DNA from 4 places in the Clostridium sp. 10cd* genome. Region 2 is predicted to be linked to each of the others. Evidence: riboswitches for the same ligand, from Rfam matches in the RefSeq annotation. Region 2 holds a riboswitch; each other region holds the start of a gene.
The links. A riboswitch is a leader RNA that binds a small molecule or an ion and turns the genes downstream of it on or off. The one in region 2 is predicted to bind thiamine pyrophosphate.

Region 1 (3,122 bases), 1.9 Mb from region 2:
TTATGCTTTCTATGCTACGCCTTTGCACGGCACTTCTTCAGTAAACTTACAATTTCCCGAGCTGTACGCATGTCCTCATGATACTGCAGGGTACCTTTATCCACGATGTCCTCAGATACATGTACAAAAACAGACTGTCCCATCCGCACCTTCATACGAATACCTACGCGCACAAACTGCCTCCCTTCCGCATAGGTGGGAAACACCAGATTATGCGCAAGGGCTTTTTTCAGATTATGATGATACTCGCAGGATATACCGATCGTCTCCAAGTCCTTGTAATAGTATACCTGATCTCCCTCATCTAGCAGGAATCTCAGCTTTTTGTTGGTTTTATCAAACTCAACCACATCTTTCATCCGCTTACTGACAATAAATTCAGACATATGACCACATCCCTATCATCTTCATTATATAGTATTCAAGGGGCCTGTCAATGCTTTTCCTGTTACTTCTTGTTATCCTGTAATGTTTATGCTGTTCCTGTTACTTCTGTGTATTTTATATCTTGCGTATGATAGCTTCCCCTGTATATCGGTAAAGCTATTGTATGTTACAGTAAGTTTTCTAAACCGCTTTCTTTCATTACCTTTCGGCGTTTGTTCCTGCTTTTCCTTCGCCGCTTGTTCATGATTTTTTACACTGACATAATTTCACGAACATGCGTACAAGATATCAACCTGCCGGAAAGCCGCAGCAGCTCCTGCGTAAAACTGCTAGTCCTCTTCCATGATATCAACGATTTCACCGCGCAGAAGCTTGTTCATATTGCGGATAGCACACATTTTCCCGCACATGGTGCAGGTATCCTCACGCTCCGGTGCAGACTGGGCACGGTATGCTCTGGCCTTATCCGGATCCATTGCTAAAGCGAACATACGTTCCCAATCCAGATTACCGCGTGCTACAGCCATTTGATGGTCCCAATCCATAGCTCCCTTTACTCCCTTGGCGATATCCGCCGCGTGTGCAGCAATTTTACTTGCAATGATTCCTTCCTTAACATCATCGACATCAGGAAGAGACAAGTGCTCTGCCGGTGTCACATAGCATAAAAAGCTGGCTCCGTAGGCTGCCGCCATTGCACCGCCGATCGCCGCAGTGATATGATCATAGCCCGGTGCGACATCGGTAACAATTGGACCGAGCACATAAAACGGTGCCCCCTTGCAGATTGTTTTCTGCAGCTCCATATTCGCCTGAATCTGATGAAGCGGCATATGTCCCGGTCCCTCGATAATGACCTGCACATCCTGTGCCCATGCACGCTGCGTCAGTTCTCCCAGCGTAACAAGCTCCTCCATCTGTGCAATATCCCCGGCATCCTCCAAGCAGCCAGGGCGGCAGGCATCTCCGAGCGAAAGCGTGACATCGTGCTCTCTGCATATCCTTAAAACTTCATCAAAATACTCATAAAACGGATTTTCATTCCCGGTGATTTCCATCCAGGCAAACATGATGGAGCCACCGCGGGATACGATGTTCGTAATTCGCTTCTGTTGTTTGAAGCGCTGTGCAGTCTGCCTGTTGATTCCACAGTGAATTGTCATAAAATCAACACCGTCCTCTGCATGCATACGAAAGACATCCAGCCATTCCTGTGCAGTGATATCCCTCAATGCCTTATGGTAATATACCAGGGCATCATATATCGGCACGGTACCAAGAATTGCCGGGCATTCCGCAACCAGCTTTCTACGGAATGTCTGCGTATCGCCAAAGGAGCTTAAATCCATAATGGCCTCAGCTCCCATTTGCACGGCATGCCGTACCTTTTCCATCTCCATGTCCAAATCAAGACAATCTCTGCTCGTCCCCAGATTCACATTGATTTTTGTCTTCAGCATGCTTCCGATTCCATAGGATTTCCGGCATGTATGATGTCTGTTTGCCGGGATCACCACCTGTCCGGCAGCGACCAACCGGCAAACCTCTGCCTCCTCCATCTGTTCATAGGCAGCGACAGCCTTCATTTCCTCAGTGATGATATGCTGTCTGGCAGCATCCATTTGTGTAGTGTACATTGTGTTATCCTCCTATATGTAAAAAAAGCTGTACGCCCGCTACGGTGTCAGCTTCTATGATTTTTTCCGGATGATAACAGCATAAGCTTCCGTCCTGCTGTGCTTCCCTATAAAATCCCTACGCCGGCATTACCCGTATCAGGTTCCTTGGGTCCCGGATGATCTCCGATCTCAGCCATACGTAGGCACCCCATTTTTTGTACGAAAATATTACACCACAAAATGACGGGGCTGTCAATGCTAATTCTGCAATGGCTTTGCTTTGTGTATGCGATCATTTTCCAGAAAACAACAGATCGACGCAGCGGGAGGCATTCCCCGTTTGCATTGCCATACCATGAACAGCCTGTATAATCCGTGTTAGCCCAGTGCTTCCATAAATTGTTCGGTTTCCAGCACCTGCAGCTCCCCCTGTGCAACATACAAAACAGAATCAAACACCTCCTGTATAAACAGCCGGTCATGGGATACAGCCAGAATACAGCCTGGAAAGTCCTTCAGAATACGGCGTATGACAGGACTTGTCAGCGGAGACAGATTCCGTGTCGGCTCATCCAGCAGAAGGACATTGCAGCCCTGCTTAATGAACCGCAGCAGATACAGCTTCGCCTTTTGCCCTTCACTCAGCTGATATACGGAATGCTCCATCTCCTCTCTGGTGAACTTCATCCGTCCGAGCAATTCCCGCGCTCTTGTTATATCGTCCCTGTCACAGGCTTCCAGCAAAAATGTCACCGGTGTGTCCTTTGCTGAAAATGCTTCTGCATAATTCTGCGGCATATAGCCGAGACGAATATCCGTATGAGATTTCAATACTTTATGAATTTCCTTCATCAACAGACTTTTTCCACATCCGTTTTCACCGGCTATCACCGTCTTCTGTCTACCATAAAGTGTTATGTGAATATCCTGCAGAAGCGTACTTACGTCTGTTTTCAATTCCTCCAAATGAAACTCAAGGATACGTCGGCTTTTCGGAAAGCCTTCACACTGGAAGAAAACATCGATCGCCTCCTCCACGCTGTCCACATGCGCATAGCCCTCCTTCTCCAGCCTGCGATCCTGTGCCTTCAGATTTCTCATTTTTGTCTTTAGGGC
Region 2 (3,122 bases):
GTAATACCTTTTGTCAGAGTAATTGATATTGTCTTGATTCTTCAAAAGCACCCAGCGATATTTTCTAAGCAAGATAACTTCTTGTGATTCCTGAATCGTTTTATTGTCTCTATTGGTGTCATGATTTTGTTTTTCAAGCCTTTTAAGATCTCTATCTTTATATGCTTTCATTACTGAATTGATATAAGTATTAATCAATCCTAATAAATATTTAACAACATGAAAACTATCTAAAATCGACACAGCATTTGGAAAGAAATGCTTGGGTAATTCAAGATAAGGCTTATATGCATCAGAAATAATATAACGAACATGTTTTCTTTCTTCGTATGGAATGGAGAAGAAGTAGTTTTCAATGGTATGATGCCATCGGTTATGCAAGATGTCAACAATCTCTCCAGAAGTAAAGTCCATAAGAATCAAGGCATATTTCTCTTTTTCAGAAATATCAATATGTACTTCATCAACGGAAAGAAACTCAGGAAGAGTTAAACGTGGCAAATCCACGTAAGCAGTGAAAAGATCGTGAACTTGAGTATCAGATAAATTGAATTGTCTGGCAATAGATGCGGTAGAACGATCAAGGTCTTTCATAGCCTCTAAAACTAGTAGAGGAGTAATATCAGAGGATTGTTTATAACGCTGAAAGAATGGGAAATCTTCATTAACATATGTGGAACAGTTAGTGCATTTCCACTTTCTTTGGCTCACGATAAAGATGATGCAAGTTCCGTCTTGTAAGACAGGGTGTTTGATTTTGCGCTTATAAATACCTTTTGAGTGCATTCTGCAAGAACAATTAGGGCAATAAGACGGGATAGATGGTCGAGAGATATATACATACTTGGTATCAGCGATGATTTCAACATCGTTGATGATAATAGAACCATCATCGGGAATGTTTAATAATTTAAATAGATAAGAATGATCCATGATTACCTCCTTCACAGAAGCATAACCAATAGAACATTATAGAAAAAGAAACAGATGAATGCCACCTGTTTCTTTTGGGATTTATCCCCCTAAAGTGTCCCTCAAAGTTCAGACCCCTAAATTGACCCCTAAAGTTTAGCCCCCCAAATATTTTGGATACCCATCTTTTTTGTAGTATAATACAGGTAACGACAGAAGGGAGTGGGCAGTATGAACAGAAAAATGCTGGCACCTATCATAATTGGCATTTTGATTGCATTTTATATGATGATTTGGATCAGCTCCCTGTTTTTTCTGGATGCACCGGAGTTTCTCGTGATCCTGTTTGGCATCCCCATGCTGGCACTGCTTTTTCTGTGGATACATGTTGTCAAGGAACGGCTTGACGAGATAAGGAGCGGAGAAGAAGATGATCTTAGTAAATACTGATTACATTACCGGGAAAACGCTGAATATGCTGGGACTAGTAAAGGGAAGTACGATTCAGACAAAGAATATCGGTAAGGATATTTCTCAGGGCTTTAAGACACTGGTTGGCGGTGAGCTGAAGGCATACAATGAAATGATGAATGAGGCACGTGCACTGGCAACGAAGCGAATGGTGGAGGAGGCAGAGGCTCTCGGTGCTGACGCTATTGTCAACATCCGTTATGCATCCAGTGCCATCATGGGTGGTGCCTCAGAGGTTATAGCCTATGGTACAGCGGTAACCTTCCTGTAAAAGCAGCTTGTCTGCTTTTTTCTTTTCTTTTTTACACGGAGCGTGTATAATGATAGTGTCATGACAGGGGTGCCGTAAGGCTGAGACAGTCCCTTATGACCTGATCTAGTTAATGCTAGCGTAGGGAGTCATATCTATCTTGAGTATTAGATTGGTTCACTTACGCCTCATGGAGGTGTTTTTTTATTGGAAAGGAGAGCTATGGATGAAGCGTTTAAAAAGAATCGGTATGCCGCTGCTCACGCTGCTTCTGGTACTGGCAGTATGGGAAGGCTGTGTTCATGTATTTGATATTGATTTGTATATTCTGCCGGCGCCCTCAAACATCCTACAGGCGCTGTTTGCGAATCGCGATATACTGTGGCTGCATTCAATGGTAACGCTGCAGGAAGCTGTCATTGGTCTACTGATCGCTACACTGCTCGCAATCGTAATTGCGATTGGCATGGATCTTTCCCTGCTGTTTAAACACAGCATATTTCCCCATCTGGTTGTTACGCAGACCGTACCGGTCATGGTGCTGGGACCGCTGTTTTCCATTTGGCTGGGATTCGGCATGGCACCGAAGATTCTAATGGTCATCTTCATGTGCTTCTTTCCGGTCGCAATCGCCTTCTGTGACGCGCTGGGTAAAGTAGACGAGCATCAGATCAGTCTGCTGAAAAGCTTCGGAGCAAAAAAATGGCAGATATATGCATATGTGAAGATACCGGCGGCCTCCACTGCACTTTTTTCCGGATTGAAGGTAGCAGCTACCTACTGTATCGGTGGTGCTATCGTCGGAGAGTGGCTGAGTGCATCCGCAGGACTTGGATACTATATGATCCGTGTAAAAAACGGCTATATGCTGGATAAGGTGTTTGCCTGCGTAGTGGTTATTATCGCGCTGAGTCTGCTGCTGCATGGGGCGGTGGTATTGCTGGAGGCGGTGTTGTTTCCATATGCGAGAAAGAAAAGAGGGAAAGCGAAATGAAGAAATTAGGCTGTATGCTGATGGCTGTGCTGATGGCTGTCGCAGTGAGTGGATGTTCTGATAAAAAGGAAGCATCTGAAAACAAGGAAACAGAAAAAAAGGTAACACTGATTCTGGATTATCTTCCAAACACCAATCATACCGGTTTCTATGTGGCGAAGGAAAAAGGCTTTTTCAAGGAAGAAGGCTTGGATGTGGATATCATTGAGCCGGGAGACGATTCGACAAGTGCAACACTGGTTGCCGCAAACAAGGGAGAATTCGGTGTCAGCTATCAGGAGGACGTCACGTATGCGAGAACGGCGGAGGAACCATTGCCGATTCGTGCAATTGCGACCATCATCCAGCATAATACAAGCGGTTTTGTATCATTGAAAAAGGAAAATATCAAGTCACCGAAGGATTTCGAGGGAAAGGTTTATGCCGGATGGCAGGCACCGAGTGAGGAAGCAGTGGTAAAGGCGGTAATGACAGCCGCAAAGGCAGATTTCTCCA
Region 3 (3,122 bases), 110 kb from region 2:
GTATTCGTGAATGGTTGAGAAAATCGCAGACATCACATTGTGTTCATGATAATGCGTGGTAATGCGTGCCTCATGCGCTGAGAAGAAGTCCGTGAACGGATGCTCCGTTGTTGTCATATAGCATTCCCTGTCATTAACCTTCATATAGTCCATGAGCTCCTGCATAAAGGCCTCCTGTTCCTTGATATCAAAGGCTGTAAACAGCAGGGAATCGTCAATCGGTGTTCCCTCCTTCAGGAGCTTTTGCAGAAACGGAAGCAGTTCCTTTCGAATGGCATCGAAGAAGCGGTCATAATATGCAATATCGGTGTTGATCTGATAGCTGTCCAGCATAAAATCATAATCGCTTTTCTTATCTGTGACATAGGACAGAATCTCCTTCTGCTTTTCTATGACGCTGATCAGATGCGGCTTAAACAGCTGATAATCATCCTGTTCCTTTGCCTCATGCCATGCGGCCTCACTGTCTGCGATGGTTCTGCGATACTCCACGTACACCTCTCTTGGCAGTACACGCAGCTCATTCAGCTCGCGCAACAGCAGCTGCAGCTCTTTCTTACGCTCTGCACTTACATTCTCCTGCCTTGCCAGCTCTTCGATCCTTTGGATACTTTTCTTGTCCGCCATTTGATCGAAGGCTTCTCCCGACAGGATCGCCGTCATGCGGTTGCGGTAGGGAATGCCGTTCTTCGGAGCAATCGTGGCCTGGTCATAATACATTGTGCTCAGTGCCATCTGATAGGCGTTCTTTTTTTCTTTATACTCATGAAAAAATGCTTCTAAATCCATGTTATCACCTCTGTAATGTATTGTATCACAGCTGAAGAAGAAACGTAACTGTTCCCGATAAAAAGATGGAAGGGACAAATGTGCAGCTGGATACCATCCGATGGCATCGGGTGTGTCTGCTTCCCTTCTTACCGGCCTTGCAGAATCCTCATCTGTCAGCCTGCGTTTAGAAAAAACCTTGTCTTCAAACGCGGATGCCTGTTGACGAAAATATATGGAAATGGTATGATGAGCGTGGAAATAAGGGAGCTTGTAGACAGGCTGAGAGGAAGTTGTGAACTTCGACCGATTACCTGATTTGGATAATGCCAACGTAGGGACTGCAGATATAACGTGGGTTATGCATACATGGCATAGCCCTTTTTTCATTATAAAAGGAGGCGCAGCATATGAAGGGGTACATATTTGATCTGGATGGCACGCTGGTGGACTCCATGTGGGTTTGGGAGGATCTGGCAGCGGTCTATCTTCAGACAAAGGGTATCAAAGCAGAGGAAAATCTCAGTAAAGAGCTGCAGCTGATGACGATGACAGATGCTATCCGGTATCTGAAGGAGAAGTATGTGATACAGGATTCCCTGGCACAGGTGCGTACAGAGGTTTATGCAATCGTACGACGACGCTACAGGCAGGAGGTTGCTGCCAAAAAGGGGGCCAGGGCCTGTCTGGAAAGACTGCATACCCAGGGGATGCGTATAGGCGTTTTGACGGCATGTGAACGGGTTTGCGCGGAAGAGGTCCTGAAACGAAACGGTCTGCTGGAATATATGGACTTTGTCGCAAGCTGTGAGGAGCTCCCCTATGATAAGCAGGACGGACGTCTGTTTGAGCTTATGCCTGCCATGCTGCATACGGATAAGGCAGAAACGATGTTTGTAGAGGATGCACTGCATGCCGTTCAGACATTGAAGACGCATGGCTTTCACGTGACAGCGGTATATGATGCAGCCAGTAAAGCGCACTGGAAAGAAATCTGCATGCAGGCCGATGCAGCCTTCCTGTCGCTGGATGATTTGAAAGGAGAATGAACATGAAAACTGTTGTAACAATTGCCGGCACTGACCCTACAGGGGGAGCCGGTGCACAGGCTGATTTAAAAACCTTTATGGCACATGAGGTATACGGTATGAGTATCCTGACAGCCCTGGTTGCACAGAATACAACCGGTGTGACTTCGATCATGAATGTAACACCGAAGTTTTTAAAGGAACAATTTGACTGTGTCTTTACGGATATCCGTCCGGATGCGGTAAAAATCGGCATGGTTTCCCAACCGGAGCTGATTGCCGTCATTGTGGAAAAGCTGAAGCAGTATGCAGTGGAGCGCATTGTCGTTGATCCGGTTATGGTCAGCACCAGCGGCTCCCGTCTGCTGGAGGATACAGCGCTGGAGCTGTTGCAAACAAAGCTGCTTCCTCTTGCCGATATCATAACACCGAATCTTCCGGAGGCTGAGGCTTTAAGCGGTATACGGATATGCAATCATCAGCATATGAGGAAGGCTGCTGCCATGATTGCGCAGGACTATGACGGATACATTCTGATAAAGGGCGGGCATTCCATGAACCGTGCCGATGATTTGCTGGTACATAAGGATGAGGCTCACTGGCTCTCCAGTGAAAAAATCGATAATCCAAACACCCATGGAACCGGCTGTACGCTGTCCAGCGCCATTGCCGGCAATCTGGCACTGGGATATGATATGATCAGTGCAGTGGAAAGAGCCAAGGCTTTTATCAGCGGTGCATTACGCGATGGTCTTGATCTGGGACAGGGCAGTGGACCATTGAATCACTGTTGGAATATCAAACAGAAGCAGCCGTTATAGAAGGTGCCCTTGAAAAGATGGACATAAAAGCATTTGTTATTTCAATATGTGTGATGCTGGTGTGATATATTTTTTTGATGAAGTTTCCATACAGTCTAAAAAACCATTCATTTAGGAAAATGATGCAATTTTTTTCATGCAGATGTGGTATGATATAGGAAGAAAGAGCTTCTCAAAAATACAGGGATTTTGATGCTGCATTCTGCCATTTTAAAGAAGCCTGAAATCAGAAACGGGGTTGTTGTATGAAAAGCGGTAAGGAGATTCTGGCTGAGTTTCAGCTGGATCCATGGATGTTGTATGATACCATAGTCAATAGTACGGATGATTATATTTACCTTGTGAACATGCAGGAGGATCGTGCTTTAATTTCTGAAAATATGCTGCAGGATTTTGACCTTCCCGATCTCATTGTCCCTGGACTGATTCCGTTGTGGGGGGATCTGGTTCATGAACGTGACAGACAGCGATTTGATGATTCCATTACGGCTATGCTGAACGGAGA
Region 4 (3,122 bases), 770 kb from region 2:
TGAAAAAACAGAAAGGTGTTGCTTAGGAACGGCTGTTTATCTGCCATAAGGAAGTAAAGAGCAGTCCATGTCAGAAAATGCGTGCAAAGCAAACCAAGATAGGTCATGAATTGAAACAGCAGTTCACTGTAAAGAAAAGTGGATTTCCGGATTGGCAGAAGACGAACCCGGGTTAAGCCTCCTTCACTCATAAAGGTTTTATAGCGCTTCCTGTGTATCAGAAACAGGAGCAGAAAGCTTGGATAGAATGCCAGAAGCATAATAGAGTTGATATCCTCAGTAATTCCGATAAAGCATAGCGCGACCTGAACGAGGAAGATATCCACGTACAGGAATATGATCTTATTCACATAAGGCGCAGAGGTATTTTCAATAAATAAGCGAATCTCTTTCATCGCAGTCTCCTTTCTGTATTGCGCACGCAATACACTTGATGGAAATAAAAATTACGTGTTCCATAGCTTTGTAAGCCAGACAATCGTCTGCTGAAAATCCAGGCCGCTTGTCTGACACTCCTTTACAAATTCCTTCATCGTTTCCTCTATCATTTCACTGCGCAGCTTTTCCAGAATTTTCTCATTGACGATAACTACACTTTTCACATTGCTTATCGTCTTTATAATACCTTCATCTTCCAGCTGTTTATAGGCTTTTTGTACCGTGTTAGGATTGATGGAGAGCTGAAGTGCAAGCTCACGGCGGCTTGGCAGTTCTTCATAATGCTTCAGCTCATCCGCAAGGATTAGCTTTTTGATATAGCGACTGAGCTGTGGATACATCGGTTCTTTCTTGTTAAACTGTATATCCTGTAAGTTCATGCACATTCACCTCTCTTCAAGTGTATTATAACCGCAATACACTGCACAGTCAAGAAAAGCCTGTTTGTTTTTACAGACAGGCAGACTGTAAATGCATTCAAAAGATAGTTTCCTCAGCATTAAGAACACCGGTTTTTATCCATTCTGATAGATACTCGCGAATCAGATGCTCGTGTGTGTTTTTATCATTGGACACATAATTCGCAAGGAATGTAGCGAGTGTAACATGCTCCGTACGAAAGGCTCTGCTTTTATCCTTTGTTGTGTTCTGAATCCAGAAAATATAATTGTATGCTTTATACCAGGGGGAAACATATACGTTTATATGATATTGAACATTTGAACGCATATCGATGTAGGCATGAAAAATAGGCTGCTCAGATACAATCATATGCTTATAGTTCTCGAATTCTTCCTTTTGCATCATACTGTCCTCCTTTCTTTTCATCACAGAGGTTAGAAAGCATTTGACAGCGGAACAGCTGCGGATGGACTGACCTCTGTACTTAATCATAAAGAATATTATGAAAAAAACAAGCTTTCTGGGACAAGCGGTATTCTACAGGGTGGAAACGGTCATTTTATGCTGTTAAAATGAAAACTCTATGAGTTCTTTAGCTTTCAGAAAATACAGCATTGCAATTCCCTTTGAACCGTGGTAACATTTTATCGTGATAAAAAAGGGGAGCTGGAAACGGCTGAGAGGAAGCGCTCGCTTCGACCCATAACCTGATTCGGATAATGCCGACGTAGGGAACTGTGTACAATATGAGTGACTGCATATTGAGATATGGCCTGCGTTTGCTGTATCTCTTTTTTATTGCTGCATACGGAAGGGGAGCTCCAACCGTACAAAGAACTTCAGCGAGGGAGCCTGCCAGACAGGCTGAGAGGAAGCTGTATGGCTTCGACCGATCTTGGGATATCAACCGGGAAAGCTGTTTTCTTTGTGCTTCCTGTTCTTATCCCTAAGGAAAGCAAACAGGAGGTAAGTAGAAATGAAAAATGAGAATCGTGTTTTCCGCCATGTATTTCTGGCAATGATGGTAGCCGTTGGAGTTGTCATATCGCCAATTCTGCGTGTGGAGGGAATGTGCCCGATGGCACACTTTATCAATATTACAGTGGCAGTGTTGATGGGACCCTGGTATTCGTTTCTGTGTGCGGTACTGATCGGGGTAATTCGTATGGCAGTCATGGGGATTCCGCCGCTAGCATTAACAGGAGCTGTATTTGGTGCAGCATTGTCAGGTATCTTTTATAAAATCAGCAAGGGAAACATATGGGCAGCTGTGCTGGGGGAGATTATCGGAACAGGAATCATCGGGGCGATTGTTTCCTTTCCGGTCATGGCGTTGCTATGGGGAAGAAACGGTCTGACCTGGATGTTCTACGTTCCTAGCTTCTTTATGGGAACAGTTATCGGCGGTAGTATTGCATTCGTATTTCTGACATCCATGCAGCACAGCGGTATGCTGCTTAAGATGCAGAGAAAGCTGGGAGGAGAACAGAATGTACGAGAAACTCTGGAGTCTGAGAAAACAGCTGCAGCACAGTCATAATCTGATTCACTGCATCACCAATCCAATCAGTATGAACGATTGTGCAAATGCTGTACTGGCACTGGGAGCGAAGCCGATTATGGCACAGCATCCGATGGAATGTGAACAGATAACCGCATGCAGTAAGGCACTGGCACTGAATCTTGGTAACTTTGATGACAGTCGTGCGATTGCTATGAAGAAAAGTCTTCATTGTGCAAATGAGAACGGTATTCCGGTAATTGTTGACATGGTTGGTGCTGGCTGCAGTGACCTGCGTGAAGCGTTTGCAGAGAAGCTGTTGCATGAAGGAAAATTCTCCATCATAAAAGGTAATCTTTCCGAGCTGAAGGCAGTTAGTGGCCGTGACAGTCATGCTCTGGGGATTGATGTGGGTGATGATGATCGGGAAGCTCCTGCAAAGAGTGCTGAATGGCTGGCCGAGCTTGCACGCAAATATGGTACTACTGTCTTGTGCAGTGGAGAGGTGGACATTCTAACGGATGGAAAGCAGATATATTTTGTAGAGAACGGGGATTCCATGATGACGCTTTGTACAGGAACAGGCTGTATGCTGAATGTGATTGCAGCAGCATTTTTATCCGTTACAGAGACTGCGCTTGATGCAGCATTGGCAGCATGTATAACCTTTGAGCTGGCTGCGGAGAAAAGTGTTTCAATCACAGAGGGACCGGGCAGCTTTCATGCATCACTGTTTGATTCTTTATATGAAATAAATACGCTGGATTTTGCGAAAGCAAGG

Region 1: linked by a shared signal. The riboswitch ahead of thiC (phosphomethylpyrimidine synthase ThiC) and the one ahead of ACG3M1_RS04240 (ABC transporter permease) in region 2 are both predicted to bind thiamine pyrophosphate.
Region 3: linked by a shared signal. The riboswitch ahead of ACG3M1_RS04785 (HAD family hydrolase) and the one ahead of ACG3M1_RS04240 (ABC transporter permease) in region 2 are both predicted to bind thiamine pyrophosphate.
Region 4: linked by a shared signal. The riboswitch ahead of thiW (energy coupling factor transporter S component ThiW) and the one ahead of ACG3M1_RS04240 (ABC transporter permease) in region 2 are both predicted to bind thiamine pyrophosphate.

The regions. Positions count from the first base shown of each region.
Region 1 covers NZ_CP172347.1:3,577,890-3,581,011, forward strand. Annotated here, with positions in the region: gene ACG3M1_RS17790 (hypothetical protein) at 15-386, opposite strand; gene thiC (phosphomethylpyrimidine synthase ThiC) at 717-2,024, opposite strand; TPP riboswitch at 2,123-2,227, opposite strand; gene ACG3M1_RS17800 (ATP-binding cassette domain-containing protein) at 2,385-3,122, opposite strand, start outside.
Region 2 covers NZ_CP172347.1:844,470-847,591, forward strand. Annotated here, with positions in the region: gene ACG3M1_RS04225 (ISL3 family transposase) at 1-933, opposite strand, end outside; gene ACG3M1_RS04230 (hypothetical protein) at 1,144-1,362, shown strand; gene ACG3M1_RS04235 (YbjQ family protein) at 1,343-1,654, shown strand; TPP riboswitch at 1,710-1,798, shown strand; gene ACG3M1_RS04240 (ABC transporter permease) at 1,860-2,627, shown strand; gene ACG3M1_RS04245 (ABC transporter substrate-binding protein) at 2,624-3,122, shown strand, end outside.
Region 3 covers NZ_CP172347.1:953,222-956,343, forward strand. Annotated here, with positions in the region: gene ACG3M1_RS04780 (carboxypeptidase M32) at 1-789, opposite strand, end outside; TPP riboswitch at 1,022-1,125, shown strand; gene ACG3M1_RS04785 (HAD family hydrolase) at 1,179-1,817, shown strand; gene thiD (bifunctional hydroxymethylpyrimidine kinase/phosphomethylpyrimidine kinase) at 1,820-2,617, shown strand; gene ACG3M1_RS04795 (putative bifunctional diguanylate cyclase/phosphodiesterase) at 2,863-3,122, shown strand, end outside.
Region 4 covers NZ_CP172347.1:77,823-80,944, forward strand. Annotated here, with positions in the region: gene ACG3M1_RS00345 (hypothetical protein) at 1-395, opposite strand, end outside; gene ACG3M1_RS00350 (GntR family transcriptional regulator) at 447-818, opposite strand; gene ACG3M1_RS00355 (hypothetical protein) at 916-1,245, opposite strand; TPP riboswitch at 1,490-1,591, shown strand; gene thiW (energy coupling factor transporter S component ThiW) at 1,817-2,380, shown strand; gene thiM (hydroxyethylthiazole kinase) at 2,331-3,122, shown strand, end outside.